DNA from 4 places in the Ruegeria sp. AD9 genome. Region 2 is predicted to be linked to each of the others. Evidence: riboswitches for the same ligand, from Rfam matches in the RefSeq annotation. Region 2 holds a riboswitch; each other region holds the start of a gene.
The links. Region 2 has a riboswitch for cobalamin ahead of ACR0AM_RS18840 (hypothetical protein). Riboswitches for the same ligand answer to the same signal wherever they lie in the genome.

Region 1: another riboswitch for cobalamin. It lies ahead of ACR0AM_RS03930 (ABC transporter substrate-binding protein); the one in region 2 lies ahead of ACR0AM_RS18840 (hypothetical protein).
Region 3: another riboswitch for cobalamin. It lies ahead of ACR0AM_RS02685 (DUF1636 family protein); the one in region 2 lies ahead of ACR0AM_RS18840 (hypothetical protein).
Region 4: another riboswitch for cobalamin. It lies ahead of ACR0AM_RS20070 (DUF4198 domain-containing protein); the one in region 2 lies ahead of ACR0AM_RS18840 (hypothetical protein).

Annotation. Positions count from the first base shown of each region.
Region 1 is NZ_JBQFZP010000002.1:185,934-193,188, reverse strand. It holds gene ggt (gamma-glutamyltransferase) at 1-1,064, opposite strand, end outside; gene ACR0AM_RS03955 (GFA family protein) at 1,176-1,565, opposite strand; gene ACR0AM_RS03950 (2-hydroxyacid dehydrogenase) at 1,586-2,572, opposite strand; gene ACR0AM_RS03945 (SH3 domain-containing protein) at 2,771-3,232, shown strand; gene ACR0AM_RS03940 (NADPH:quinone reductase) at 3,344-4,333, shown strand; tRNA gene ACR0AM_RS03935 (tRNA-Gln) at 4,424-4,498, shown strand; cobalamin riboswitch at 4,660-4,851, shown strand; gene ACR0AM_RS03930 (ABC transporter substrate-binding protein) at 5,005-6,009, shown strand; gene ACR0AM_RS03925 (FecCD family ABC transporter permease) at 6,006-7,055, shown strand; partial or broken gene ACR0AM_RS03920 (ABC transporter ATP-binding protein) at 7,052-7,255, shown strand, end outside.
Region 2 is NZ_JBQFZP010000018.1:46,167-53,421, reverse strand. It holds gene recR (recombination mediator RecR) at 23-616, opposite strand; gene ACR0AM_RS18855 (YbaB/EbfC family nucleoid-associated protein) at 678-1,031, opposite strand; gene ACR0AM_RS18850 (DNA polymerase III subunit gamma/tau) at 1,221-2,984, opposite strand; gene ACR0AM_RS18845 (protein-tyrosine phosphatase family protein) at 3,157-3,669, shown strand; gene ACR0AM_RS18840 (hypothetical protein) at 3,661-4,068, opposite strand; cobalamin riboswitch at 4,160-4,378, opposite strand; gene ACR0AM_RS18835 (alpha/beta hydrolase family protein) at 4,511-5,368, shown strand; gene rsgA (ribosome small subunit-dependent GTPase A) at 5,405-6,433, opposite strand; RNA gene ffs (signal recognition particle sRNA small type) at 6,592-6,690, opposite strand; gene ACR0AM_RS18820 (bifunctional 2',3'-cyclic-nucleotide 2'-phosphodiesterase/3'-nucleotidase) at 6,730-7,255, opposite strand, start outside.
Region 3 is NZ_JBQFZP010000001.1:543,691-550,945, reverse strand. It holds gene ACR0AM_RS02700 (cobalamin biosynthesis protein CobG) at 1-64, opposite strand, end outside; gene cobN (cobaltochelatase subunit CobN) at 61-3,354, opposite strand; gene cobW (cobalamin biosynthesis protein CobW) at 3,358-4,413, opposite strand; gene ACR0AM_RS02685 (DUF1636 family protein) at 4,418-4,792, opposite strand; cobalamin riboswitch at 4,887-5,091, opposite strand; gene ACR0AM_RS02680 (NAD(P)-dependent oxidoreductase) at 5,194-6,189, shown strand; gene ACR0AM_RS02675 (hypothetical protein) at 6,664-7,255, shown strand, end outside.
Region 4 is NZ_JBQFZP010000024.1:11,383-18,637, forward strand. It holds gene ACR0AM_RS20045 (nucleoside/nucleotide kinase family protein) at 1-328, opposite strand, end outside; gene ACR0AM_RS20050 (ATP-binding cassette domain-containing protein) at 325-1,101, opposite strand; gene ACR0AM_RS20055 (ABC transporter permease) at 1,101-2,174, opposite strand; gene ACR0AM_RS20060 (substrate-binding domain-containing protein) at 2,282-3,301, opposite strand; gene ACR0AM_RS20065 (ROK family transcriptional regulator) at 3,476-4,681, shown strand; cobalamin riboswitch at 4,802-5,000, shown strand; gene ACR0AM_RS20070 (DUF4198 domain-containing protein) at 5,133-5,918, shown strand; gene cbiM (cobalt transporter CbiM) at 5,925-6,536, shown strand; gene ACR0AM_RS20080 (cobalt ABC transporter permease) at 6,533-7,096, shown strand; gene cbiQ (cobalt ECF transporter T component CbiQ) at 7,096-7,255, shown strand, end outside.

The DNA of each region.
Region 1 (7,255 bases), on a different contig from region 2:
CGATCCGCAAAGGCGAGGCGCGAAGCATCGCCGATCAGGCGCCATGCCTCGGCACTTTCGGCGCCCATTGCTGCAAGATCATAGCTGTTCAACATCCCCAGAATCTGCCCGACGGTCAGGGCACCCGACGACGGCGGGCCCATGCCGCAAACCTCGTAGGCGCGGTAATCGGCACAGACCGGTTTACGTTCGATCACCTGGTAGAGCGCCAGATCCACCCCCGCAAGAACGCCGGGATTTCCGGGGGCGTTTCGGACTGTTCGCACAATATCCGCAGCGACCTCACCTCCGTAAAACCCCGCAGCGCCATCGCTGGCCAGCACGCGCAATGTTTCGGCATAATCCGGGTTCATCAAGCGCTGTCCCTGCTGCAACGGCTGACCATCAGGCAGGAAATATGCGGCTGTTTCCGGAAACCGCGACAAGCGTTCGGAATCGTCTGCAACAAGGCTGGCAAGTCGCGGGGACACCAGAAACCCTTCATCCGCCAATCGGATGCCATCGGCAAACAACCCGGGCCAGGACGCGCGCCCCCATCTTCGATGCGCCTCTTCCAGCAGTGCAGGCGTACCCGGTGTACCCACCGACAATCCGCCCACCACCGCATCGAAGAATTTCAGCGGTTCGCCGTTTTCGTCCTGAAAGAGCGTCGGGGTTGCGGCAAGCGGTGCTGTTTCGCGGCCGTCCAGCGTCGTCATTTGCCCGCTGGCCGCGTCGTACCAAACCAGAAACGCACCCCCGCCCAGACCAGAGGATTGCGGCTCGACCAGCCCCAGCACGACCTGCACAGCCACCATCGCATCCGCGGCAGACCCGCCCGCGCGCAGCACTTTGGCCCCGGCCTCCACCGCCAGCGGATTGGCCGCAGCTATCATCCAGTTTTCGGATGTGACCGGAACTCCCTCAAGCTTGGCTTCGAGGGCTGCAATAACCTCATCGGTCATCGCCTGAACCTGCCCCTCTGTCGCGCCCTCAGGGGCGACGGCGTCGGCTGTTTCCTGCGCGAACCCCGGTGTCGAAATAGTAAGTGCGGTAGTAAGCAGCAGTGCTGAAACATGTCTCATCTGTTCTAACCCTCCAATACAATCTTTATTTTCAATCCTGTAAGGATTTTGCCCCCTCTGCAACGATCAGGCATGGTAGCGTGTTATCACAGCGAAGTTTCGCCATATCCGCTATGGTTCGGTTTCTTCGGCGCGACGATCCTGATCATAGCGGGTCATTCCGGTGAATTCGGGCAGCCACGCCTCGCGCCGTGTGGTCCAGCATTCATATGTCGGTGTGAATTGGTCAGGCGCGTCAAGGCTCCCCAAATACACTTCGACTTCGGCACCGCTTCGGGCAAATACCGGAGATCCGCAATCCGGGCAAAAGTACCGGTCAGAATAACCTTTCACATTGCCGGTGATCTTAACCGCATCCGCCGGGAAAATGGCTGCCGCATAAAACAACGCGCCATGGTGTTTGCGGCAGTCCAGACAATGGCAAATCCCGACGCGAAGAGGACGGCCCGAAGCCTTGATGCGCAGATTTCCACAGCGGCATCCCCCTTCAAACAAATCCATCCATGATCCTTTCCGACGCGTCAGAGCATCGCAGGCACAACCTGATCCGGTGGGCGGTGGCCATCTTCGAAGGTTTTGATGTTGATGATGACCTTTTCACCCATCTCAACCCGCCCCTCCAGCGTGGCCGACCCCATATGCGGCAGTAGAACCACGTTGGGCAATTGCCGCAAGCGCGGGTTCACACTGGTTCCCTGTTCGTAGACATCCAGCCCCGCGCCCGCAATTTCCCCCGTACGGATCATCCGGGTCAAAGCGTTCTCGTCAATAACCTCACCCCGCGAAGTATTCACGATCACTGCCGAGGGTTTCATTAGCTTCAGGCGGCGCGCGTTCATCAGGTGGAAGGTCGACGGCGTCGATGGACAGTTGATCGATATCACATCCATACGCGCCACCATCTGATCCAGGCTTTCCCAATAGGTCGCCTCCAGTTCTTGCTCAATCTCTGGGCGCAATCGGCGGCGGTTGTGATAATGGATCTGCATACCAAACGCCTTGGCGCGGCGGGCCACGGCCTGTCCGATCCGGCCCATACCCAGAATTCCCAGTCGCCGCCCGCCAATGCGACCACCCAGAAACGCGGTGGGTGCCCACCCGGTCCAGTCGCCTTGCTGCATGACGCTCAACCCTTCGGGAATGCGCCGTGTCACAGCGAGAATCAGGGCCATGGTCATATCTGCCGTGTCGTCGGTCAGCACGCCGGGCGTGTTGGACACCAATATGCCGCGCTGCCGCGCCGTCGCCACATCGATATTGTCGACACCAGCCCCGTAATTGGCGATCAGCCGCAGCTTTTCACCCGCCTGACCCAATAGCCCGCCATCAATGGTATCGGTCACCGTGGGCACCAGCACATCGGCATCCTGCACCGCTGCTACTAATTCCTCACGCGTCATTGGGGTGTCGTCGTCGCGCAGGCGCACGTCAAACAATTCGCTTAACCGGGTTTCTACTGCCTCAGGCAACCGTCGCGTAACAACAACACTTAAACGTTCTCTTGGCACCTCGGCTCTCCCACTGCTTTGCAAACGGACGCGCGCCATGGCATCGTGGCGCAGGATAAGGCGGGGCACAAGAACCCCAATGGCATTGAGTCGACCTTTTTTCAAAACCGGATCAACAGGCATAAGAGCGGGCAGTCAGTGAGTGGCATTCTACCTGTAAAACGCCAATCTCTGGCGGCAGTTTCCGTATTTCTGGTCATGTTCGGTGTCTGTGCCGCACATGCCGAGGTCAAACGCGGTTCGGTCACCAACCTACCCCTGCCCCGCTATGTTTCGATGAAGGCAGCCGAAGGCAACGTGCGACGCGGACCATCCCTAACCCACCGAATCGACTGGGTATTCAAACGGCGCGGCATGCCGCTGCAGGTCACCGCCGAATACGGAAACTGGCGCAAGGTTCAGGACCGCGACGGCGCGGGTGGCTGGGTTCACTATGCCTTGTTGTCTGGCGTTCGAACGGTGCTGATCGAATCCGAGATGCTGCCTGTTTATGCCCGCCCCGATCCAGCCTCGCCCGTGAACGCTCATTTCGAGACCGGAGTAGTGGCGCGCCTTGGAACCTGTTCGCAGGACTGGTGCCGGATCACCGCTGGCGGATACCGTGGCTGGACATTGAAATCGAACCTTTGGGGCGTCGATCCTTCCGAAATTCGGGAATAGGCGAAAGACGAATTCCGGTATCCGCGGTTGCGCATCGCCCTGAAAAAGCGCGACAAGGTGTTTGAGTTACCGGCCCAATCGCCGCTTAACTCGACCTAAATGGAGGACGCTATGCGCGCAGTCACTTATTCAGCCTTCGGAGACGCTGTCGATGTCTTGCGTATACAGGATATTCCCCTGATCCAGCCTGAACCAGGTGAAGTCACGGTCGAGTTGTCCTATTCCGGCGTAAACCCCTCGGATATCAAGGCCCGTGCGGGAACCCGGCCGGGTGTCACGGAACCCCCGTTTCCGCTGATCGTTCCGCACAGCGACGGGGCTGGAGTCATCACAGCGGTTGGTGATGGAGTACCCGCGGCGCGGATTGGCCGGCGCGTGTGGATTTGGAACGGGCAATGGCAGCGCGCATTTGGTACAGCTGCCAGCCACATCACCCTGCCCGAATCTCAGGCTGTCGAACTGCCCGAGACAGTGTCACTTGAAACCGGGGCAATTCTTGGAATTCCGGGCCTAACCGCAAGCCATGCGGTGTTCTCGGGCGGCGCACCGGGCGGGCAAACCATATTGATCCATGGCGGGGCGGGCACCGTCGGGTATCTGGCTGTGCAGCTTGCCAAATGGGCCGGAGCCAAAGTGATCGCAACGGCCAGCGCCCGCAACTTTGACCGGGTCAAGGCAGCTGGTGCGGATGTCGTGCTCGACTACACCGGTGAACACCTTTCGGATCAGATCCTCGATGCAAATGATGGGCATGCAATCGGTCGAATCGTCGATGTCGAATTTGGACAGAACCTTGCCACCAACATTGCCGTCATCGCCGAAAACGGCCGTATCAACGCATATGGATCTGCCCGGAATATGACACCTGTCTTTCCCTTTGGACCCATGATGTTCAAGGCCGTGACGCTCGAAGCGGTTCTGATCTACCTGCTGCCCGCGGACTTGCGCGCCACCGCAATAAAGACATTACACAAGGCACTGACTGATGGCGCACTGATCTGCCCCGTTCACAAGGTCTTTACGTTGGAAGAATGCGCTGCGGCCCATGCGCTGGTACAAGAAGGCAACCGTACCGGAGCGGTGTTGATCGATACCAAATGAGGGGCCTTCAAAAAAAATTTACGGCGCTCGCTTTTTTTGCAAAACGCTCTTGAACCCTGCCATCAACAATCGTAGATAGCCGCTCACCGTTGGGGTGTAGCCAAGTGGTAAGGCAGCGGTTTTTGGTACCGTGTATCGTAGGTTCGAATCCTACCACCCCAGCCATGATTTTCCTATATATCACACACCGACGTCCTCGGGGCGGATTGTAGCGCCTTCTCAGCGGCTTGTCTGACGTCAGCACCATGTTGAGACGCGCAGGTTCATGCCCTTGGGAGAAAATGGGAAAGACCCCCGAGTTTTTTCTTGCCGCAGAGTAAGTGTTAAGGTACCCGCGTTTTACCGGTCCCGATGTGGCTAAGAGGGAATCCGAGGTGCCTTTTGGTGCCAACCGGAACTGCCCCCGCAACTGTAGGCGGCGAGCGCTGTCCATTCCGTCACTGGGCCATTTCGGTCTGGGAAGACAGGACAGACAAAGACCCGTCAGTCAGGAGACCTGCCGGTATGAAACCGAAACACACCGGGCGGGGTTGTCCGGGGAGGTTGCCGAAGAAACGCGCCGGGCGGGCTATGTACCACTCTGCGCTCACAGCAGGCAGAAAAGCGTCTGTTGCTTCGGTAAATGCCCATTCACCCGTTCTCTGGTCATTGACACATGGAGATCGATTGTCATGTTTCTACGCACTGGCCTGATTGGCCTTTCCTTGCTGGCTACCAGCGCTGCCGCCGAAGGAAACTTTCCCTTAACCATCGAAAACTGCGGTCACTCGGTCACGTTTGACGCGCCAGTGACGTCGTCAGTCACGGTCGGCCAAGCCGCGACCGAGGTGCTTTATGCTCTGGGTCTGGGCGAGCAGGTTCTTGGAACCTCGGTCTGGTTCAACGAGGTGCTGCCTGAATATGCCGAGGTGAATGCCAAGGTAGAGCGTCTGGCAGACAATGATCCCAGCTTTGAAAGCGTTGTTGCCAAGCGGCCGGGACTGGTCGCAGCGCAATATGAATGGCATGTCGGACCCGAGGGCATCGTCGCCACGCGTGAGCAATTTCACGAACTGGGTATTCCAACTTACGTGATGCCTGCGGATTGCGTCGGCAAAGACAATACGGTCGGCGGTGATGGCACCCGCCTGCAAGCGTTCTCGACCGATACGCTGTATCAGGGTATCGAAGAACTGGCGGCAGCCTTTGATGTGTCCGAACGCGGCACGGACCTGGTTGCCGAGTACAAGGCCCGTGAAGCCGCAGCCGTCGCCAAGGCGCAAGCCGTGAAGCTGGACGATGTGTCCGCCGTATTCTGGTTTTCCTCTCCTGAAATGGAAAGCGATCCGTTTGTGGCCGGGCAGAAGGGCGCACCGGGATACATGATGAGCACATTGGGCATCCGCAACGTCGTCGAGACGGATGAAGAATGGCCAACAGTGGGCTGGGAAACCATTGCCAAGGCCAATCCGACGGTGATCGTGATTGCCAAGATGGACCGCCGTCGCTTTGCTGCGGACGACTACCTGAAAAAGCTGGAGTTCCTGCGCGCTGATCCGGTGACCAGCCAGATGGATGCGGTCAAGAATGACCGGATTGTCGTTATGGATGCGCAGGCCATGGACGCCACCATCCGCGCAATCCCGGCACTGGAGGATCTGGCCGAGAAGCTGGATACCATCGGAAACAACTTGTGAACGAGGTCGCCGCAATCTTTCGGCAGGGTTTCAAGGCCGCGTGCCTAACTGTGCCACTGTTGATTGCGGCGGTCCTTGCGGGCGCGATGATCGGGGAAACCTCGTTGTCGCCCGATTTGGTTCTCTCCGTTCTGGTCAACAAGCTGGCCGGAGCGGACCTGCCCGTCGACCCAATTGATCAGGGTATTATCTGGAGCTACCGGATTCCTCGCGCTCTGGTCGCTGCGTCCTGCGGTGCCGGTCTGGCTGTCGCAGGGGTCGTGTTGCAGGCATTGCTGCGAAACCCGTTGGCTGACCCTTATATTTTGGGCATTTCTGCCGGGGCCTCGACGGGTGCCGTGGCTGTTACCATCGCTGGTTTGGGCGGGGGAGCTTTGTCGCTGTCTTTTGGCGCGTTCAATGGCGCGCTTTTGGCTTTCGGTTTTGTCGCGTTGCTGGCCCGAGCCTCCGGCGCAGGCGGCGGGCGGGCTGCGACGGCGCAAATCGTTTTGGCGGGAATTGCCGGGTCTCAGTTGTTCAATGCGCTAACGGCCTTCATCATCGCCAAATCCGCCAATGCCGATCAGGCGCGCGGGATCATGTTCTGGCTGATGGGAAACCTCAGTGGCGTGCGCTGGCCGGATGTATATCTGGCCATTCCGGTGGCCCTTGCCGGCTGGCTTATTTGCCGCTTTCACGCCAGAGCTTTGGACGCATTTATTTTCGGCACTGATTCAGCGGCCTCGCTGGGCATACCGGTGCGGCGGGTGCAGGCAACCCTGATCTTCGCCACCGCGCTGACAACAGCGGTCATGGTTTCGATCGTCGGGTCCATCGGCTTTGTCGGGCTGGTCATCCCTCATGCTGCCCGGTTCCTTGTAGGACCGGGGCATCGCAGGCTTATCCCAACGGCCGCCTTGATCGGAGCGGTCTTCCTGATCGGCGCCGATATAGTGTCGCGCATCATCATCCCGGGTCAGGTTCTGCCGATTGGGGTGGTTACCGCCCTGATCGGTGCGCCTGCCTTTGCCGTAATTCTGGTGCGCGGCCAGAGGAACGCCCAATGAAGATCGAGGCGCAAAACCTGACATTTTCGGTTCGCGGCAAGACTTTGCTGTCAGACGTATCGTTTGTCGTGGAGCCCGGCGAAACACTGGCTTTGGTCGGACCCAACGGTTCGGGCAAATCAACTCTGATGCGCCTGTTGGCGGGTTTGGCACGTCCGGTTTCGGGAAAAGTCGTCATAGCGGGCCATCCCGTTTCGCAT
Region 2 (7,255 bases):
TGGTGTAACACCCCACGTCAGTCTACAATTCCTTACGCGCCCTGAGCGCCGCCGTGATCGTCCCGTCATCCAGATAATCCAACTCTCCGCCGATGGGCACGCCTTGCGCCAGTGAGGTCAGGCGCACCTGGCCTTCCAGCTGATCCGCGATGTAATGGGCGGTGGTCTGGCCGTCGACGGTGGCGTTCAGGGCAAGGATCACTTCGGTGATCCCTTCGGCCAGGACCCGATCCCTGAGGCGGGGAATGCGCAGCTCGTCCGGGCCGACCCCGTCCAGTGCAGACAGCGTGCCACCCAGCACGTGATAGCGGCCCTTGAAGACCCCTGACCGCTCCATCGCCCAGAGGTCGGCGACGTCTTCGACCACGCAGAGTTCGCCGGTCGCTCGGGCCTCGCTATTGCATATGTCACAGATATCCGTGGTGCCCACATTGCCGCAATTCAGGCATTCGCGGGCGGTGACGGCCACTTGCTGCATGGCGTCTGACAGGGGCGTCAGCAGCAGAGCGCGTTTGCGGATCAGGTGCAGCACCGCGCGGCGGGCCGAGCGCGGGCCCAGCCCCGGCAGTTTGGCCATCAGATCGATCAGATTGTCGATTTCGCTGTTCGTTCCCATGGCCTGTCCTGCTTTGCACCGGAGGAAGCCTCCGGCGGGAGTATTTGGGAAAAGATGAAGCTCAGAACGGTAGCTTGATGTCTTTGGGCAGGCCCATGCTTTCGGTCAGCTTGCCCATCTCTTCCTGTGAACGTTCGGCAGCTTTGGCCTGAGCGTCTTTGATGGCGGCCAGGATCAGGTCTTCGACCACTTCCTTGTCGTCGCCGTTGAAGATGGACGGGTCGATGTCCAGCCCCTTGAGTTCACCCTTGGCTGTGGCCGTTGCCTTGACCAGCCCTGCACCGGATTCGCCGACAACCATCATGTTGTTCAGCTCTTCCTGCATTTCGGTCATCTTGGTTTGCAGGTCTTGTGCGGATTTCATCATCTTTGCCATGTCGCCCAGTCCGCCAAGCCCGCCGAGTCCTTTCAGCATCAGTCGTCTCCTGTGTTTCTGTTTGGTTCTAAATACGGACCGCAGGCAGGCGGCACAAGAGGTCTCCCGCCTGTCCAGATCAGAGCGTCGCCGGCCGATCATTTATGCGCCCGCATTCCCTCCCTCAGTTTCATCGTGAAAGGGGGTGAGTATGCCGGTTTCCTGAAACTTGGACCCACGGGCCTGGGGCTAATCCTCTTCGAAGGGGTCCCATTCATCTTCGACTTCGGGAAGGGCCTCGGTCTCAACCTTGGCGGCACGCTGTTCAGGTGTTTCGATCCGAATGATCTTTGCCTTGGGGAATTGCGTCAGCACGGCCTGAACCAGCGGGTGCTCTTCGGCCTCGGCTTTCAGGGCTATTTCGGCCCGGTCCCGCACTTCCGCGATGGTCGCCGCATCCCCGTCCGAGACAATGGAGACGGCCCACCGATTGCCAGTCCAGCGTTGCAGGGCAGAGCCCAATCGCGACGCCAGATCCGACGGTGCCTGAGGCGTCGGGGTGAATTCGATCCGGCCGGGCTGGTACGACACAAGGCGCATGCCGCTTTCCACCTCGACAAGCAGTTTCACATCGCGGTTTGTGCGGATCAGTTCCACCACATGTCCGAAGGTTGGATAGCGGGCCAGGGCCGTCTGGGCATCCTGCGCCAGCGCGGCAACCGGTGCGCCACCCGCGCCGCGCGGGGGCGATGCATAGGCAGGCGGCGGGGTCGCGTTGGATTGCGTTGCCACCGGGGCCTGCCGGGACATTGACATGCCCCCGCCCGGCCCGCCGGGTGGCGAAGGTGGGGCGTCTTGCAGCCGTTTGATCAGTTCTTCGGGGCTGGGCAAATCGGCGACATGTGTCAGTCGGATAACAGCCATTTCGGCGGCCATCATCGCGTTGGGCGCCGCAGAGACTTCCTCCAGCGCCTTCAGCAGCATCTGCCACATCCGGGTCAGAACCCGCATCGGCAAAGCCTCGGCCATGTGCTGGCCCCGTGTGCGTTCGTCGGGGGAAACCGTCGGGTCTTCGGCCGCGTCGGGTGTGATCTTTACGACGGACACCCAATGCGTGATTTCGGCCAGATCGCGCAGCACAGCCAGAGGGTCTGCGCCTTCCGCATATTGCCCGCTCAGTTCAGTAAGCGCTCCTGCCGCGTCACCGCGCAGGATCATGTCCATCAGGTCCAGAACACGACCTCGATCCGCTAGACCCAGCATCGCACGGACCTGATCTGCCGTCGTCTCACCGGCCCCGTGCGAGATTGCCTGATCGAGCAATGAGGTCGCGTCGCGGGCCGACCCTTCTGCAGCGCGGGTGATCAGCGCCAGTGCGTCGTCGGCAATCTGCGCGCCCTCGGCCCCGGCGATCTTGCGCAGCAGACCGATCATGTCTTCGGGCTCAATCCGGCGCAGGTCAAAGCGTTGACACCGCGACAGAACCGTGACTGGCACTTTGCGAATCTCGGTGGTCGCGAAGATGAACTTCACATGTGCGGGCGGTTCCTCGAGCGTCTTGAGCAGCGCGTTGAATGCGCTGGTCGAGAGCATGTGAACCTCGTCGATGATGTAGATCTTGTAGCGCGCGCTGGCTGCGCGATAGCGGACACTGTCGATGATCTCGCGGATATCGTTGACGCCGGTACGGCTGGCGGCATCCATTTCCATCACATCGACATGGCGGCCTTCCATGATCGCGATGCAATGCTCGCACTGACCGCAAGGCTCTGTTGTCGGCCCTCCGGTTCCATCCGGTCCGATACAGTTCATGCCCTTGGCGATGATCCGTGCCGTGGTGGTTTTACCCGTTCCGCGAATGCCGGTCATGACAAAGGCCTGCGCAATCCGGTCGGCTTCAAAAGCGTTTTTCAGGGTGCGCACCATGGCATCCTGACCCACCAGGTCGGCAAAGGTTTCCGGGCGGTATTTGCGGGCGAGAACCTGATAGGCGGGGCTGGGCGTGTCTGTCATGTCTACTCGCTCGGATTCGGTGCTTCGGCACAGCGTAGTGGCGGCGGCAGTCCGCGTCCACTGTGGGGCGTGATGATTTTTTGTTTCAGAAACGGGCTGGTTTCCAACTAAACTGGTCCAGCGGATTTAATGGCTCATTTCTTAAAGAGTACCTTGGGGGAGGACGCACTTCATGTCGCAGCTGGTCATTTTTGCTCTGCAGGTCGGAGGCGGAACGCTTGCCCTTACTTCAATGCCAGGGCGTGGCGGGGATTACGCCACCGATCTGGATACGATTGCGGCGTGGAAACCGGGCCTTGTGATTTCAATGACGACGGATGTCGAAATGCTTCAGGATGGCGCGCAGCACTTTGGCAGTGACATCCAAAGCCGGGCCAGCCGGTGGGTTCACCTGCCGATCGAAGATTTTGGAGCGCCAACGCAAGCGGTTCGGAAGGCCTGGCCAGAGGTCAGCGCCACCGCCCGACACGCACTGTCGGGCGGTGGCCGGGTCCTTGTACACTGCCGTGGGGGGTGCGGCAGGTCCGGGATGATTATTCTGCGACTGATGGTTGAATGCGGTGAACGCGCCAGCGACGCACTGGACCGCTTGCGGGCCGTGCGCCCCTGCGCTGTCGAAACCGATGCGCAGCTGGCCTGGGCGTCCCGGATCACCCCGGCACAGGTGGAAGTGGGATCAAGCTGAAAGCTGCTGTGGCGCGTAGCCGGTTTTTTGGGGGCGGATCGTTGAAACCTCGATCATGGCGCAAGGCAGGTTCGCGATGGTGCCCGAGGGCAGCGTGCTGAATGTAGGTCCAAAGATCAAATCAGCATAGGCATCCAGATCCCGAGTTGCCGTGTCAGGGTGTGTTCCACAGAAAATGCGAACGCTGTCGGATCGCGCTCTGATCGTTGCCATGCACCCTTCTGCGCAATGTGACAGCGCGCTGCTGCCTTCAAATTCGAAATCCTCGCTGGTGACCGAAACCGCCTGCGCCATGGCTTCCGAAATCGAGCGGGCCAGTCGCGCCAAAGCCGGGCAGGTTTTCCCTGTCCGCTGGCACACCGTTGCGCTGTATTCGTGTGATTTTGTCTTCCAGATCATCCTGCGCCCTCCGCGCGTGGTGGGCTGGAATATTGGGGCAGGTGGGACAGCATTTCGCCGTCAGGACCTGCCCGGACACCCCGCCCGAGTTTCGGTTTCAGTTCCGATGGCAGGTCTCCTGACTTGCGGGTCATTGCTCTGCCGACCTTCCCAGCCCATAGGCCAGTGGTATTTCGGCATTGCTTACCGCTTACAGTTGCGGGGGCAGTCGCGGACTTGGTTGATGTCTGTGTGACCAGACAAACCGCACCGTGTTCCCTTTTCATCCCGACCTCTTGTAGGGGCCGGAAACCATCACACAACCGCTAGCGTCTGATCGCGTTCCGAGTCAAGCCGATCTTTAGGCCGGACGTTTGGTCATGCTGGATGCGGATTATGTTCCGGCCTAGTGTCGTCGGCATTGAAGGCAGGCAAACCGATTGTTTCAGTGAAAGCCGGGATCATGTTGGATACGGAACAGACGGTGTTGATCGAAGATTTCAGCTTTCCGTCAGGGTCCGTGACCTTGTCGGCGCGGTTGTACCGGCCTGTGGGTGAGCCGGAAACCGTTGTTGTGCTGAACAGTGCTACAGGTGTGCCGCGTGACTATTATCGCCATTTTGCGCGATGGCTGGCTACCAAGCGGGGGATGGCTTGCCTGACCTATGACTATCGGGACTACGGGCTTTCGTTGGTCGGCCGCCTGAAAGACGCGCGTGCTACAATGGCGGATTGGGCATTGATCGATATGCCGGCGGCACGGGCCGAGATGCGCAGGCGGTTTCCAAAGGCGCAGCACTGGACCATCGGCCATTCGGTCGGTGCGATGCTGGGGCCGGTGCAGCCGGATATCAACCAGATTGACCGTATGATCTGTGTGTGTTCGGGGCTGGTGACTTTGAAAGATCACCCATGGCCCTATCGGGGGCTGGCGGGGCTGTTCTGGTATGGCCATGCACCGCTGATGGTGCGGGCGCTTGGCTATCTGCCTGGCAAAGCAATCGGGTTTGGCTCGGACCTGCCCGCCTCGGTCTACTGGCAATGGCGCAAATGGTGCACAGCTCCTCTTAGCTACGTTCCCGAGATCGGGCAGAATTTGCCTGATGCGCATTGGGGCAGTTCTGGAACAGCTGTGGATCTGTTCACGTTCGAAGACGACCAGATGGTTCCGCCCGAGGCGGTTTGGCGCCTTGCCGATCTGTATGGCCCCGGGGCCAGACGCCACCTTCTGAAGCCTGCCGAATTTGGGCTGCCGGAGATTGGTCACATAGGCGCATTTGCCCGGCGCAATGCAGCGGTCTGGCCGCGCCTGATCGCCTGATCAGACGCGACGCAGGTTTTCCATAACACCTTGCAGCTATGGCCGTTTGCGAAGCTTCTTGTCCTGCATGACACCGCGGACCATCTTGCCGAACGCCTTGTCCCGCGCCCGCGATTGCGCAACGGTTTCCGAGTTTCGCTGATCTTCGCGCCGCAGCTTGCGCCAACGGTCCAGCCGCGCCGGATCAAGAACGCCCTTGCCTATTGCGTTCTGCACGGCACAGCCGGGCTCGGTCTCGTGCTGACAATCCGAAAAGCGGCAGCTTTGGCCAAGCTCTGTGATGTCCGAGAACACGTTGTCGATTCCGTCCTGAGCGTCCAACAAACGCAATGCGCGCATTCCCGGCGTGTCGATCAGCCAGCCACCGTTACCCATCCGGTGCAACGCGCGCACCGTTGTCGTGTGCCTGCCCCGTGCGTCGTCTTCGCGAATTCCAGACGTGGCGAGGTTTTGATCCGTCATGGCGTTGCTGAGCGTCGTTTTACCCACGCCCGACGACCCGACCAGCGCGCCGGTCTGGCCTTTGGGGCACCATGCCAGAACCTTTTCGATATCTGCCGGGTCTAGCGCATTGATCGCCAGTACCGACAAAAAAGGGTCCAGAGATTGCACTTGTCCCGAGAAACTGCCGGGGTCATCCGACTGGTCAACTTTCGTCAGGACAACGACCGGATAACATCCGGCCTGATGTGCCAGCGCCAGATAACGTTCCAGCCGGGGCAGGTTGAAATCGGCGTTGCACGAGCTGACGATGAACAACACATCGACATTGGCTGCTATCAGTTGTGTTGCGGCACCTGTACCGGCAGCCCTGCGTTGCAGCAGGCTGCGCCGGTCCAGAATGTGACGCACGCGGTTTTCGGCGTCGGCAAGGACCCAATCCCCAACGGCATATGAACCGGTCGGATTATCCGGTGTCAGCAAAGGGATATCACCATCCGGGCTCAGCCCGATCAGACGGTCCCGATGTACCGATGCGATACGAAAGGGCGTGTCAGAAGGAAAAACCGCATGCTGCGCGGCAAAGTAAGAGGACCATCCCAGGTCCGAAAGCGTATAAGACATTTATCTGCCTGTTTTCAGAAACAGCAATGCCAACGGATGGCAAGCGCGCATCCGCAGGTCGTGTGTTCAGGCAGTCCGGTGATTCCGGTAAATCAGAACCAGTCTGCCCGAAGGGTTTTCACTACAATCATAAAGCCCTCCTGTGGCTGTGGTTCACGAAGTGAGAGGTTGGACATCGACCCAAGCGGGGCTCGTTGTGGCTGCTTCCTTCCGGACCTGACCAGGTTGGCGAGGCGCTCGCCCGCGCCAACCTCTCGAGTCCGGATATAGGGAAGGCATCGGGAAAAGACAACCCGTCAGAGCGTCAGGCGAATGCGTTCAAATCCCCTGCCATCCGAGCCCAGCAGCACGGGATCGAACCTGCGTAACTCATCCAGATATTTCAGGGCGCCCGGACCTGTTCGAAGAATTGTCGCCACGCCCCGCTGCGGCATCAGCGAGAACGGGTAGGGCTGCTTGGCGATCGGATCGGGCGGAAGGTGCTGTGACAGGTAATCCCGCACAAGGTCCTTGATGCTCAACGGTGGCAGGCTGATCAGCTCTGTCGTTGTCGCATGCGGAAAATGCCCGCCTCCGCTGGCGCGGTAATTGTTCAGCGCCATAACGAATATCTGCTCCGGTCGAACGGGATGGCCTGCATATGTCAGATCACTGATCCGCCTGTGGTCTGGATGGATCATTTTCCCCTGCGCATCGTATCGCGGCGGCTGTGTGGGGTCGATCTGATAAGACAGTCCAAACACGATGTCGAAATTGTACCCGGCCCGTTCAGGGTTGATCAGTTCGGGTTCGGAACCAGACTTTAACTGGTTGAATACGCTG
Region 3 (7,255 bases), on a different contig from region 2:
CGTCGCCTGACATCATCGGGCGATGCGCGCCGGGACACCAGCCTTGAACGATAGGTGCACTCATCTCAAACCCTCCAAATCGGCCCGGATCGAATTCCGGCGCGTGTTCCAAAGCCCCGCTTCCAGCAATGCACGGAACCTGTCTTGCATGGCCTGATGGGCCTTCGGGTTGGTCTCTTGTAGAAAGGTATCAACGGCCTCATTACCCAATGTGGCTTCGTGATAGAGATCAAACAGATGCGGAGCGACAGTGCCGGACAGATGCGCGAAAGAGGCCATGTGATCCAGCGTCGCAGCAATCTCGGCGGCGCCGCGAAAACCATGGCGCTGCATCCCCGCAATCCAGCCGGGGTTGGCAGCGCGGGCATGAACGACGCGGCTGATTTCTTCCGGCAGAGTCCGGGCGCGCGGATTATCTGGGTTGGTGTTGTCCAGATGGTAAAGCTGAGCGGTGCCCCCAGCGACCTTTTTGGCGGCGGCAAAACCGGCTTCATGCGTGGCATAGTCGTTGGCCAGCAGCAGGTCAGTTTCCGTCAGATCCTGGAGGTGAACAAAACTGTCGGCATTGGCGACACGATCCGTGATTCCCGCTTTGTCCTGCGCGATGTGTTCACCTTCCAGCGCGTACGAGCTGGCCTCAAGCCATGCCTCCCCGGCTTGGGCGCGCGCCTCGTCCGTATAGGTCTCGGACAGATGGGTCATGTTCAGGCCGTAACTGCCGGGTGCCGGGCCAAACACCCGCGTAGCCGGGGCGTGACCGGCATAGGGGTTCCAGTCGGTCGCTTCATCACGCTCTGACAAAGCCCGAACCGCCTGACCATAAAGGGCTGACAATGTGGGGAACACATCGCGAAACAAGCCCGAAACCCGCAGGGTGACGTCCAGACGCGGGCGGCTCAGGTCGGTGATGGGTAAAACTTCGATACCCGAAACCCGCTCGGATCCCTTGTCCCAAACCGGCTTTACACCCAGCAGGTGCAGGGCCATGGCGAATTCTTCGCCCGCAGTGCGCATGGTGGCCGATCCCCACAGATCGACAATCAGCCCTTTCGGGTAATCACCTTCCTCCTGCAAGTGCCGCCGTACCAGTTCCTCGGCCAGTTTCACGCCTTGCGTGTAAGCTGCGCGGGTGGGCACAGATCGCGGATCGGTGGTGTAAAGGTTTCGCCCGGTCGGCAGCACGTCAAAGCGGCCCCGATAGGGCGAGCCGGACGGGCCAGCCTCGATCCTCTTGCCGGCCAGCGCATTGATCAGGGCCTTGCGTTCGGCATGGGCGGATGGGGCTGGGTCGAAACTGCCGGTCACGTCCGGTACACGCCCATAGACGTGCAGCCCGTCGCCGAACTGACTTTCTTTGATATCGCAGACAAAGCGGTCAATGCGCGTGATTGCTTCGGCGGTGCTGGTGGCCTGATCCAGACCCAGATCGTTCTCCAGTCCAATGGCCTGTGCTTCTTCCCGGATATCTTCCTGCAGCCGGTCGCGGCGTCTGGGGTCAAGACCGTCCGCGTTTGAAAATTCGTCCAGCAGGGCTTCCAGCCGCACCATCCGGTCAGGCGTTCCGCTTTCTTTCATGGGAGGCGGGATGTGGCCCAGGGTCACCGCGCCGATCCGGCGTTTGGCCTGCGCGGCCTCGCCCGGGTCGTTGACGATGAACGGGTAGATCACCGGCAGGTCACGGATCAGCGCCTCGGGCCAGCAGTTTGCCGACAGGGCGACTGATTTTCCGGGCAGCCATTCCAGCGTGCCATGCGCACCGATATGGATCAGCGCATCCGTTCCTAGACCTTTGCGCAGCCACAAATAGAAGGCGACATAGCTATGGCGCGGGGTGCGCGAAAGGTCGTGATAGTCGTCATCGCGCAGCTCGGGTGTTCCGCGTTCTGGTTGCAGTGCGACCAGCGCCTTGCCGCGTCGCAAAGCAGTGAATTGAAACGCGTCATGAGCGAAAATTGGGTCTTGCTCGGGATCGCCCCATACGGTGTGCAGATCGGTGCGCAGGGTCTCGGGCAATTCAGCGAGTGCACTCAGATAATCCTCAAGCGGCCACGATACCCGGGCGTCCAAGAGTGTGTCGGCAATCGGTTCGGCAGCCGTGATGTCGTAGCCTTCACCGTGAAGATCAGACAGCATCGCTTCGGCTGAGGCCAACGCGTCGAGACCGACCGCATGGGCCATCTGCCAATCTTTGCCGGGATAGGTGGACAGGACCAACGCGGGGATCTGGTCTGCCTTGGGTTTATCATTCAGAGCAAGCCAGCCAGATACCCGGTCGATGATCGCCTCGATTCGGTCCGGCTCGGCCCGATGCGCAAAACGCGAGTATTCCAGATGCGGATCGCGCTTGCCCGGCTCTTTGAAAGAGGCAATGCCTGCTGATATTCGCCCGTCCACTTCAGGCAATACCACATGCATGGCGAGGTCGGCGGGTGACAGGCCGCGTTCGGCCTCGGCCCAAGCCTTGCGTCGCGAGGTGGCGAGGGCGACCTGAAACACCGGCACATCCGCCGCGTCCAGAGGCGACGTGCCAGACGCGCCCTTACCCGAGAATGAAGTGGCGTTGATGATGGCCGATGGTCTCAGGGCAACGACCTGTTCCCTGAGCCAGTTGGCAGCGGCCGGGGCCTTGAGCGACGGGGCGAACAAACCCACCGCCTGGAGCCCGCGGGCGCGCAGGCTGCGGATCAGGGCCGCGACCGGGGCTGTGTCTGCTGATGTCAGATAAGCGCGGTAGAAGGTTACGAGAATGCGTTTCGCATCGTTCTCGAACGCGGAATCCACCGGGATGACACCCTGTTCCGGGCACCACGCACCGCATTCGGGCAGGGTTTTCGCGCCCATCACCGGCCCGGCATAAAGCCCTGCTGCTAACGCCATCTGGGCCAATGCGGCCTGCGCGGCGACTTCTCCGCCGGTATCACACAGATGTGCCAGCCGCCGCAGGGTCGAGAGGGGCAGGGTCGAATACTCATCCAACCGAGTGTCTTCGCGCCCATCCGCCGGTAGAACGGCCAGCGCGATGCCTTTGGCCTGCGCCAGTGCCAGAACCTGTTGCAACCCGTAAGACCAATAGGGCACGCCACCGATCAGACGGATCAGGATGCCCTTTGCGCCTTCAAGTGTCTGTTCAACATAGGTGTCGACGGACAGGGGGTGTTTCAATGCAGCAAGATTGGCCAGCCGCATCGTGGGCATCCGCCCCTCAGGCCCGCCGCCGCGATGCCAGCCCGCCGCGAAAGCGCCCAGGTCACTGTCGGAAAAGGACAGCACAACCAGATCGGCCGGGCTTTGGCCCAGATCGGTTGGGGTCTCGGTTTCCTCGAGCCCGTGGCTTTCGCGAAAGACGACGTGCATGACTTACTCGGCAACCTCGGTCACACCCACTAGGATATCACGGATCTCAGCCTCTTTGATGTCGTCATGTTCGGCAATGACGACCAGGCGCGAGCGGCGCTCTTCACCGGGCTCCCACGGGCGGTCGTATTGGTGACGAACCCGTGCGCCGACAGCCTGAACCAGCAGGCGCATCGGTTTGCCAGTGACGGCGGCATAGCCTTTGACGCGCAGGATATTCAGCTCAGTTGCCAGACGTTCAATCCTGGCAACCAGTTCCGCCGGGTCGGTCTGTTCCGGCAATTCGACGATGATGCTTTCGAAATCGTCATGCTCATGATCGTGATGGCCATCGTGATGTGACGGGCGCGCGTCCATGTCATCTTCGGCGGCAGCCTCAAGGCCAAGCACGACACGTACGTCGACGACCCCCTCGGCAACCTCGACGACGGGAAGCGGGCGCGGCGCCTCAGCGGCGATGATCTGTTTAGCTTTCGCGACACCTTCGGGACCTGCCAGATCGGGCTTGGTCAGCAGGATGATATCCGCGCACGAGATCTGATCCTCGAACACCTCGGACAAGGGTGTTTCGTGGTCGATCGAGTCATCAGCCAGCCGTTGGGCATCCACCGCTTCAACGTTCGGAGCAAAGCGACCGGCGGCCACGGCCTCGGCATCGGCCAGCGCAATAACGCCATCAACGGTAATTTTCGAACGGATATCAGGCCAATCAAACGCTTTCAGCAGCGGTTTGGGCAGTGCAAGGCCGGATGTTTCGATCAAAATGTGATCCGGGCGCGGTTCCAGCGCCATCAGCGCCTCGATGGTCGGGATGAAATCGTCGGCCACGGTGCAGCAGATGCAGCCGTTTGCCAGTTCCATGATGTTTTCCGCAGGGCATTCCGGAATCGCGCAGGACTTCAGGATGTCGCCATCAACACCCACATCGCCAAACTCGTTAACAACAATCGCAAGGCGCTTGCCCTGCGGGTTCTGCATCAGATGGCGCACCAGCGTGGTTTTGCCCGAGCCCAGAAAGCCGGTGATCACAGTGACGGGGAGTTTTTCAAGGTTCGACATGATCTCAGGCTCCAATCGGGGGAATGCGCGAGGCGCAGTTTTTGCGGAAATGTTCAGGACGGTCGCGCCATTTCACCAGACCATCGCCTGTGGCCAGATACTTAGTCGCGCCATCGATGATGACATCGACGTGATCGATTTCGTTCAGATTCTCGTAAACAAAGGTCCAGCGATCCGGCCCGCCCCGAAGCACGATGGAACAGCCCTGATCGCAGTTCGAAAGGCATTCGACCGGTTTCAGAATGATGCCATCCGGCAGGACAGCCTGTTCCAGGGCCTTGTGCAACAATGTGCCGGGTCGCTCAGCGTCATCCTCGACGGGCAGACCCCGGCGGCAAGTCGTGCAGACCAGTAGCTCTACCGGTGCGTTCTCGCTCATGTCTCTCATCCCCCCAAATCCTCTTCGCGGGGGACGGGGTTTCATGCGGGCACCACGTCTGCACATGGACCCGACACCGGAACACCCCGCCCGGTTTCAACTTCGGGTGTTGGCAGGTCTCCCGGCTTGCGGATGCCAGAGCGGTCGCTCTGTCGGATGTCCCGCCTTCCCGGCACAGGCCAGTGGCATTGGGCATCCTCTCCGGTCACGGTCGCGGGGGCGGCTGCGCTTGGCGGATGAACCGTTGACGCATTCCCTTTTCATCGGCTGTCGCCGACACCAACGAAAGGGACATGCGGCACCGCTGACCCGCTTGTCAAGCGGTTCGCGCGCAACAAATAAGCCAAGGAGAAAAAAGCGACCTGTAGGCGTCGTTCGGCGGCATGAAGAATGTGTTCGGTATGTGGTCGCATGACGGGAAAACGACGAACTTGGAGATGCGTCATATGAAAGTGGGATTTATCGGTCTGGGTAACGTAGGCGGAAAGCTTTCGGGATCCCTTTTGCGCAACGGCATTGATCTGACTGTGCATGACCTGAACGCGGATCTGGTGGCCGAGTTTGTCGCCAAAGGTGCAAAGGCGGCTGAGGGGCCCGCCCAGTTGATGCGCGATTGCGATGCGGTGATCACCTGTCTGCCGTCTCCGGCAGCATCAGACGCAGTCATGCAGGAGATGTTGCCCGACGTGGGCCCCGGCAAGATCTGGATGGAGATGTCGACCACGGACGAGGCCGAAGTCAAACGCTTGGGAGCCGAAGTCATATCGCGCGGCGGTGCGGCCGTCGATTGCCCGGTTTCTGGCGGGTGCCACCGTGCCGCGACAGGCAATATCTCGATCTTTGCGGGCTGTGACCGGGAAACGTTTGAACGAATTCTGCCGTTCCTGACGACAATGGGTCGTCGGGTTTTGCACACCGGCGAACTGGGCTCGGCCTCGGTGCTGAAAGTGATGACCAATTATCTTGCCACCGCCAACCTGATCACCTGCGCCGAAGCACTGGTTACGGCAAAGGCTGCGGGGATGGATCTGAACACGACCTATGAGGCGATCAAAATCTCGTCCGGCACGTCCTTCGTGCACGAAACCGAAAGTCAGGTCATCTTGAACGGGTCGCGCGATATTTCCTTCACCATGGATCTGGTGAAGAAGGATATCGGTCTGTTTCAGGAGGTCGCCGACCGCGCCGGGGTGCCGCTGGAAATAAACCCGGTGATGATCAACATCTTTAACGATGGTATCGCACGCTATGGCGAACGCGAGCTTTCACCAAATATTATCAAGCGGCTGGAAGAGGCAACCGGCCTGGATATCACCGCCCCGGGCTTCCCTGCCGAAATGACGGATGATGAGCCGGAGGAGCCGGGATACGAGGTTGTGCCACAAGGGCGCGCCTGAACGTAAAGCACATACCAGACAAAATCTCGCCCCTTGAACGAGCAGGGGTAGGCAGGTGTTCCGAAAAACACGCCATATCTGGCCCGCAATTCGACAGAATCGCGGGCCTTGAACGTCTTGAAATACCGAGCGTCGCACGCGTGTACTGCGGGGTTAGGTCAGCGATTTGGATGTTGTTGGAGGCGAGTACCGGAATCGAACCGGTGTACACGGATTTGCAATCCAGAGAGAGCGTAAGCGAAAACAACGGCTTAAGGGTGCAAAACACCCCCAGACAAAAAGTGAACAAAAAGCGAAAGTTTCAAAGCCAAATTCGCCGGTTCAAAACGAAAAAGGCCCCGTCACAGCGGCAACTGTGAACCGGGGCCAAATAGAAAAAGCCTGTCAGCTTTCGCAGCACATTAGCATGAGCCAGTGCCGTACCGCAAACGCTCAGTCGGCTCTTTCGTGGCCTCTGACTGGCGAGGTGGTCCAATGAGCTGGCGTATCGCAAATGAGTGCGCTGAGCGCCGCTTTGGCAGCGCCGCGCGCAAGCAGATCATCATGTTCCTGGCGGATAAGGCGAGCGATGACGGTTCGGGTATCTGGTGCTCCAAAGGGACCATCCAGCGCCATACAGAGCTTAGCGAGAGCACGGTTAAGCGCACCATCATCGACTTCCTGCGCGAAGGCATTCTGATCGAGACAGGGCGGCGGCACTGCAAGAACGGCTACACCGTCATTTACCGCATTGTTCTGGAGCGCGTGGCCGGGCTCGAACCCACGGCCGAGCCCGATATTGAGACGGGGGTCACTGTGAACCCCGTCCAGCCTGAACCCGGTACGGGGTCCACGGTGAACGGGGTACGGGGTTCACGGTGGACCCCAAACCATCCTAAAACCATCCATAAACCACCTACGCGCAGGCGCGAAGTGGCGGAAGAGGTTGAAAATCTTGAAGCTGAGAAGATCTTGGCGGTCTATCCCGAGGACAGGAACCGAGACCGGCGGACCAGTCTGCGCCTGATCGCAGCAGCTGTGAAGGCGGGAGTGAAGCCCGATGATCTGAAGCAGGCGGTCAAAGCCT
Region 4 (7,255 bases), on a different contig from region 2:
GAATTGCAACTTCATCTTCGGTGCGCAAACGCACAAGCAAGGCATGAAACCCGGCAAGATCAAAGGTTTCAGGCGCGCCCTTGCGGGGGAAAAGCCCACGTTCTTTCAGGATCGCGTTGTCAAAGTGAAAACCGTCCATTGGCACAAGCCCAGCTGACACGCCGCGCCGGTTCAGCTTGGCTGTGGCAAGGCTGGCAACGGTGCTTTTCCCGGATCCGGGCGGGCCGGCAATCGCGACAAGTTGCCGGTGTCGGGCCGGCGGCAGCGCCTCAACGGCATCGACGATGCTGTCGGCCAGAACGTCAGGGGCGGTGCCGCCACCGGTCATGCGGCCTGATCCTCGGGCGGTGCTTCCTTAGCCCCGGTCATAAACGCCACGGCGTCGGACATCGAATAGTCTTTGGGGTCAATCACACACAGGCGTTTTCCCAGCCGGTGCACGTGAATTCGGTCTGCGACTTCAAAAACATGGGGCATGTTGTGGCTGATCAGGATGATTGGGATGCCACGCGATTTCACATCCTGGATCAGTTCAAGGACCCTGCGGCTTTCTTTGACGCCCAGTGCTGCTGTCGGTTCGTCCAGAATAATGACCTTGGACCCGAACGCCGCCGCGCGTGCCACGGCGACCCCCTGACGTTGTCCACCCGACAGGGTTTCGACCGCCTGATTGATGTTCTGGATCGTCATCAGACCCAGTTCGCTCAGCTTTTCGCGGGCGAATTTTTCCATCGCCGGACGGTCAAGCATGCGAAGCCACGACCCGAGCGGTCCTTTGCGCCGAATTTCCCGCCCCATGAACATATTGTCCGCAATCGACAGGGCAGGGGACATGGCAAGCGTCTGGTAGACGGTTTCAATACCGGCTTCACGCGCATCGATCGGGGAATGGAAATTCACCTTTTGACCTTCCAGCCAAACATCGCCTTCGTCTGGCGTCACTGCGCCGGACACTGCCTTGATCAGCGTCGACTTGCCCGCGCCATTGTCGCCGATCACCGCCAGAATCTCACCCGGCATCAGATCGAAGTCGCAGTGATCCAGCGCAGTCACCTTGCCATAGCGTTTCACAAGGTTCCGTCCTTTGAGAATGGGTTCCATCAGGCTGCCACCTTTCTGATCCACTGGTCGACCGCGACCGCTGCGATGATAAGGATGCCGATCAGCAGGAACGTCCATTGTGCATCCGCGCCCAACAACCGCAGCCCAAGCGTAAAGACGCCCACGATCAGGGCACCGAACAGGGACCCCAGAATAGACCCGCGACCGCCAAACAGAGATATCCCCCCGATCACGACCGCCGTGATGCTTTCAATGTTGGCCAGCTGCCCCGAGGTTGGCGAAACCGACCCGATCCGACCAATCAGGGCCCAGCCCGCAAAGGCGCAGATCAGGCCGGACAGCATGTACACGGATATCAGCGTGCGGTGTACGTTGACACCGGACAGCTCTGCCGCTTCGGGGTCATCCCCGACGGCATAGACATGCCTGCCCCAGGCCGTGTGCCGCAGCGCGTATGCAAGGACGAGGATCAGCGCCAGCATGAAGACCACCCCGACGGTAAACACCGCTCCGCCCACGTTAAACTTGGCACCAAACAGTTGCAGGATGGCGGCGTGTTCCTCGATTTCCTGCGACCGGATCGTTTCGTTTTGTGAATAAAGAAAATTCGCCGCAAGAACGATCTGCCACATGCCAAGGGTGACGATGAAAGGTGGCAGCTTGATGCGACTGACCAGAAACCCGTTCAAGGCCCCGATTGCCGAGCCAACAGCAAGGCCGCACACAATCGCAACCGACGGCGGCATTCCATAGCGGAAGGTAAACTGCCCCATCACAACCGACGACATCACCATGATGGCCCCAACACTCAGGTCGATGCCTGCGGTCAGGATCACAAGGCTTTGTGCCGCGGCCACAATCCCGACGATCTGAACCTGCTGAAGGATCAATGTCAGCGCAAAGGGCGAAAAGAACTTGGGGCCTAATAAGACACCAAAGATGACGATGGCAGCGACAAGGACAATCAGCGGGACCAGCGACGGGTTCACATGCAGAAAATGCTGAACCGTCCCGACAAATCCGCGTTGGTGATCGTCAAACTCGGCGACTTGCTCCGGGCTGCCTTTTGCGGCGGTTTCGAAATCGTCAGCTTGTCGTGAAGAATCGGACATGGAACTTCCCCCAAAGCGTCAGGTTTATGACGACTTTAGCAAGGTTTCGGGCGTGTGGGTGGTTTTGATAAGTGGAAGGCCGCGTGGCGGCCTTCCACACGTTCAGCTTAACCCCAGCAGAGGTCCATGCCTTCCTGAACAGAGATGGACTCGACGCCGTCGGCGGCCTTATCCGTCACAAGCGCCACGCCAGTGTCAAAAAAGTCCTTACCGGGTGTGTTCTCGGGTTTCGTCCCTTCGTCCGCCCATTTCTTGACAGCCTCAACGCCCAGCGATGCCATCAGCAGCGGGTATTGCTGGGATGTTGCGCCGATGACCCCGTCCGCCACGTTCTGCACGCCGGGGCAGCCGCCATCGACGGAAACGATCAGCACGTCATTTTCGCGCCCGATAGCCTTAAGCGCCTCATAAGCACCCGCTGCCGCCGGTTCGTTGATGGTGTGCACCACGTTGATCGTCGGGTCTTTGGCCAGCAGGTTCTCCATCGCGCGGCGGCCGCCTTCTTCGTTGCCAGCGGTGACATCGCTGCCAACAAGGCGCGGGTCGTCTTCATCGCCAATCACGTTCGGATCGGCCAGATCAACACCAAACCCCTGCAAAAACCCCTGATTGCGAAGCACATCCACAGTGGGCTGGCTGACCGCAAGGTCCAACGTGGCGATTTTGGCGTCGTTTGCCGCATCTCCCAGAGTGGCTTTTGCCCATTGTCCGATCAGAAGCCCCGCAAGGAAATTGTCGGTGGCAAAGGTCGCGTCGGCCGAGTCGATAGGCTCAAGCGGGGTGTCCAGCGCAATCACCAGCAGCCCGGCATCGCGGGCCTGCTGCACCGCCGGAACGATAGACGACGTATCTGACGCGGTCAGCAGGATACCCTTTGCGCCATCCAGTATGCAGGTTTCGATGGCCTGAACCTGAGTTTCGTGGTCGCCGTCGACTTTGCCGGCAAAGGCCTTCAGCGTCATGCCAAGCTCTTCGGCTTTGGCTGTCGCGCCCTCTCTCATTTTGACAAAGAAAGGGTTGGTATCCGTCTTGGTGATCAGGCAAACGGTTTCACCTTCGGCCATTGCACTGCTTGCCATGGCCGTAACCGCCAGCGCCGTAGCGCCTGCAAGTTTCGCAAGTTTCATCGGTAGTCCTCCCAGTTTTCCCAATGCCCGTCAGGGCATACGTCTGATCGGGCGAAATCCGGCCCGATCGAACGTGAAAACCATCACAAGATTCGAATTTTGAGTCAATAAATAAATCACTCTTATTTATTATTGACAGAAAGGAAGGGTTTCAACATTGTCGTCACGAAGGGGATGGCCGTGTCTGCAAACAACTCTTTGGACAATACCGCTGGCGTACGCGAGCCAGACATGCGCGGCACCAATCAAAGCGGAATGCGGGCCCGAAATGAACGGCTTGTCCTGTCACTGGTCCGGCGCCATCAGGCCCTTGCAAAATCTGAGATCGCGCGGATGACCGGGCTGTCGGCACAGACGGTTTCGGTCATCATGCGCCAGTTGGAAACCGATGGGCTGCTTCTGCGGGGCGAACCGATCCGGGGAAAAGTCGGGCAGCCCTCGGTTCCCATGCGCCTGAATCCGGATGGCGCGTATTTCTTTGGGCTCAAAGTCGGGCGGCGCAGTACCGAGCTGGTGCTGACGGATTTCCTTGGCAATGTCAGGCACCGTGAGCGGCGGACTTATGATTTTCCGACGCCCGAGGCGACACTGAGCTTTTCCAAGGAAAGCCTCGACAAAGTGATGACGTCGCTGTCGCCCGAAGCGCGCGGCAGGATCGCGGGTCTTGGGATTGCGATGCCGTTCTACCTTTGGGACTGGGCGCAGACATTGCAGGTTCCGCAGGAGAAAATGGATCCGTGGCGTGACGCGGACCTGAAAGGCGCACTGGCCTCAAGCTATGACTTGCCGGTATTCCTACAGAACGACGCAACGGCCGCCTGCGGTGCCGAGCTGGTCTTTGGCCCGGCGGAAGGCCCACGAGATTTCCTGTATTTTTATGTGGGCTTCTTCATTGGGGGCGGGGTGGTTCTGAACGGCTCCATCTTTTCGGGGCGGGGAAATGCCGGTGCGCTTGGTCCATTGCCTGTGCCGGACGACGCAGGCGGAGTGAAACCGTTGATAGATGTCGCCAGTCTTTATGTACTGGAGCGCGCGACAGGTGAGAATGCCGCAACAGCCGGTTCAATTTGGGAAACGACACAGCATTGGGACGTACCGAAAACCCACCTTGAGAACTGGCTGAAACAAGCGGCGCACGGGATCGCCCATGCCACAGTCTCATCTTGCAGCCTGATCGACTTCGAATGTGTCAAGATTGATGGCTGGATGCCCGCAGGCATTAAGGCGCGGCTGGTGGAACTGGTTGAGGTCGAACTATCCGACCTGAACCTGACCGGGCTGGAACGGCCTTTGGTGTTGGCGGGGACGGCAGGCCCGGATGCCCGCTCATTGGGGGCGGCCAGTTTGCCATTGTCGGAAAGATACCTGCTCGAAGGGTAGGTTCATCCCTGAAAACCCCGACCTTTATCCAAAGCGGATCCGCCGGAAAAAGGGCATTGCCCGCTAAACTTTTTGACAGCCAGCGCAATTGATCGTTGACGGACGCCGAAGAAGTCTGGCAAGCCGCTCGGCATGTTCGGTTCCGGGGCGTGCTCTGGAATCAAAAGGGAATGCGGTGCGGGCTTTGGCCTAATTCCGCAACTGCACCCGCAACTGTAAGCGGCGAGCAGGGCTGAAGTGCCACTGGAGTTAATCCGGGAAGGCCAGCCCAACGCTTTGACCCGCAAGTCAGGATACCTGCCGGACATGTGCCTTTGACAAGGGCACTCCTAATCGGCGACGGGATGTGCGTCGGAGCAGGATGCTTGAAAAAGCAGCTTAGCTTGGACGTCCCCGCAGTCAAAACGCATCTCGTACCGGGGTTGGTACGAAGGGACAAGGACGACTATTGATGACCAAGCTGCTTTCTGCAGCCGCTGTGGCGATGGCGCTTCCAGCGATGGCAAATGCGCATTTCCTGCTGGAATACACCTCTGACACCATGATCGACGCACCGGGGAATGTTCCGGTCAAGCTGATCTTCTGGCATCCGTTCTCGAACGGGCATGTCATGGATCTGGACAAGCCGCAGGAATTCTACGTGATCCACAACGGTCAGAAAACCGACCTGCTGGACACTCTGGAACCCGTGCGTTTCACCGGTGGGGAAAACGAAGGCGCGGCATTCAAGGGTTATGTTCCGGTCAAACGGTCGGGCGACTATGTGCTGGTGACAGTTCCCCAGCCCTATTACGAGGGGTCTGAGGATATCTATATCCAGCAGATCGCCAAGGCATTCCTGAACCGCAACGAATTGCCGACCGACTGGATGAACCCGGTGGGCTTGCCGGTTGAGATCATCCCGCTCAACAAACCGACCAACATCATCGCGGGTTCGACCTTTACGGGTCGGGTTATGGCAGAAGGCCAACCGGTTGCGGGTGCCGAGATCGAGATCGAGTACATGGCCGCAGAACCGGACATGGAAAGCACGGCTGCTTCGGCCCCGACCGTCTCGCCGTTGCCGGGTGGTGCATTGGTCGCAACTTCGGATGATAACGGGTATTTCACATTCGGCGTTCCAAAAGCCGGATATTGGGGTTTTGCAGCGCTCGGCGCCGGTCCCGTGACCGAACACAATGGCAAAGAACTCAGCCAGGACGCGGTCATCTGGATCCGCGCCTGGGATTTGGAGTAACCGTAGATGCATATCGTTGACGGAGCCTTGTCCAACCCGGTCGTGATCGGCGGTGCCGTCGCTGCGGCGGGTGGAATTGCCATGGGCCTCAGGTCGCTGGATCTTGATCGCATCCCCACTGCGGGGGTGCTGTCAGCCAGCTTTTTCGTGGCATCGCTGATCCATGTTCCTATTGGTCCGTCGTCGGTGCACCTGATCCTCAACGGTATGGCCGGGCTTTTGCTGGGGTGGGCCGCATTCCCGGCCCTGTTCGTCGGGCTTTTGCTGCAAGCCGTCTTCTTTGGCTTTGGCGGGTTGACGGTATTGGGGATCAACACCCTGAACATCGCGTTGCCCGCGGTTCTGGACGGACTGATCTTTAGCCGCCTGATCGCCCACGGCTCACCTCTGCAAGGTGCGATATGGGGCGGGGTTGGCGGTGCCTTTGCCATTGCCGCCACAACCGGCATGGTTGCGTTTTCACTGGCCTTGTCCGGAGATGCCTTCCTGCCTGCGGCCAAGCTTGTTTTCTTTGCACATATTCCTGTCATGGCGATTGAGGCGATCCTGACCGGGTTCGCGGTTTTGCTGGCGCGCAAGGTCAAGCCCGAGCTGTTTGTCAAACGAGCGGTCGCATGAGGTATCTGGCAATCATTCTGGCGCTGTGCTGTGCACCCCTACCTGCCTTGGCGCATAAGGTCATAGCCGGAGTGTTTAAATCCGGTGACGCCATCGAAGGCGAAATCGGCTTTTCCAACGGCGACATGGCAAGCGATACCGAGGTCATCGTCAACGGCCCGGACGGAGCCGAGCTGGGCCGTATCGTAACAGATGCAGACGGGTTTTTTATCTACACGCCAAACGCGCCGGTGGCCCATACATTCTTTGCAAACCTTGGTGCCGGACATGTGGCCGAGGTCACCATGCCCGCTGCGGATGTCGCCCGGATCATGGGCGTTGAAGCGGAACCTGATACCCCGCCAACAAACGCACCTGCCCAGACAGCGGCGGTGCTCAGCACTGAACAACAACAGGTCATTGCCAGGGCCGTGCGGGATGAGCTGCGCCCGCTGCGTCGGGAAATCGCGGCTTACCGCGAACAAAATGATCTGCAAACTGTTCTGGGTGGGATCGGATATATTGTCGGTCTGTTTGGTCTGGGCTTCTACTTTGCGGCACGCCGCAAGCTGGCGGCCTGATGGCGCATGTTCTGGGACAACAGGAAAGCACGCTGGTCAAAGCGGGCGCGCAGCGGCGCGGCGCGATCAACCCGCTTGATCCTAGGATGCGGATCGTTATGGCGGTTGTCTTCGCGGTGGTGACAGTGGCGGTGTCCTCGCTGACAGCGCTGTGCGCGG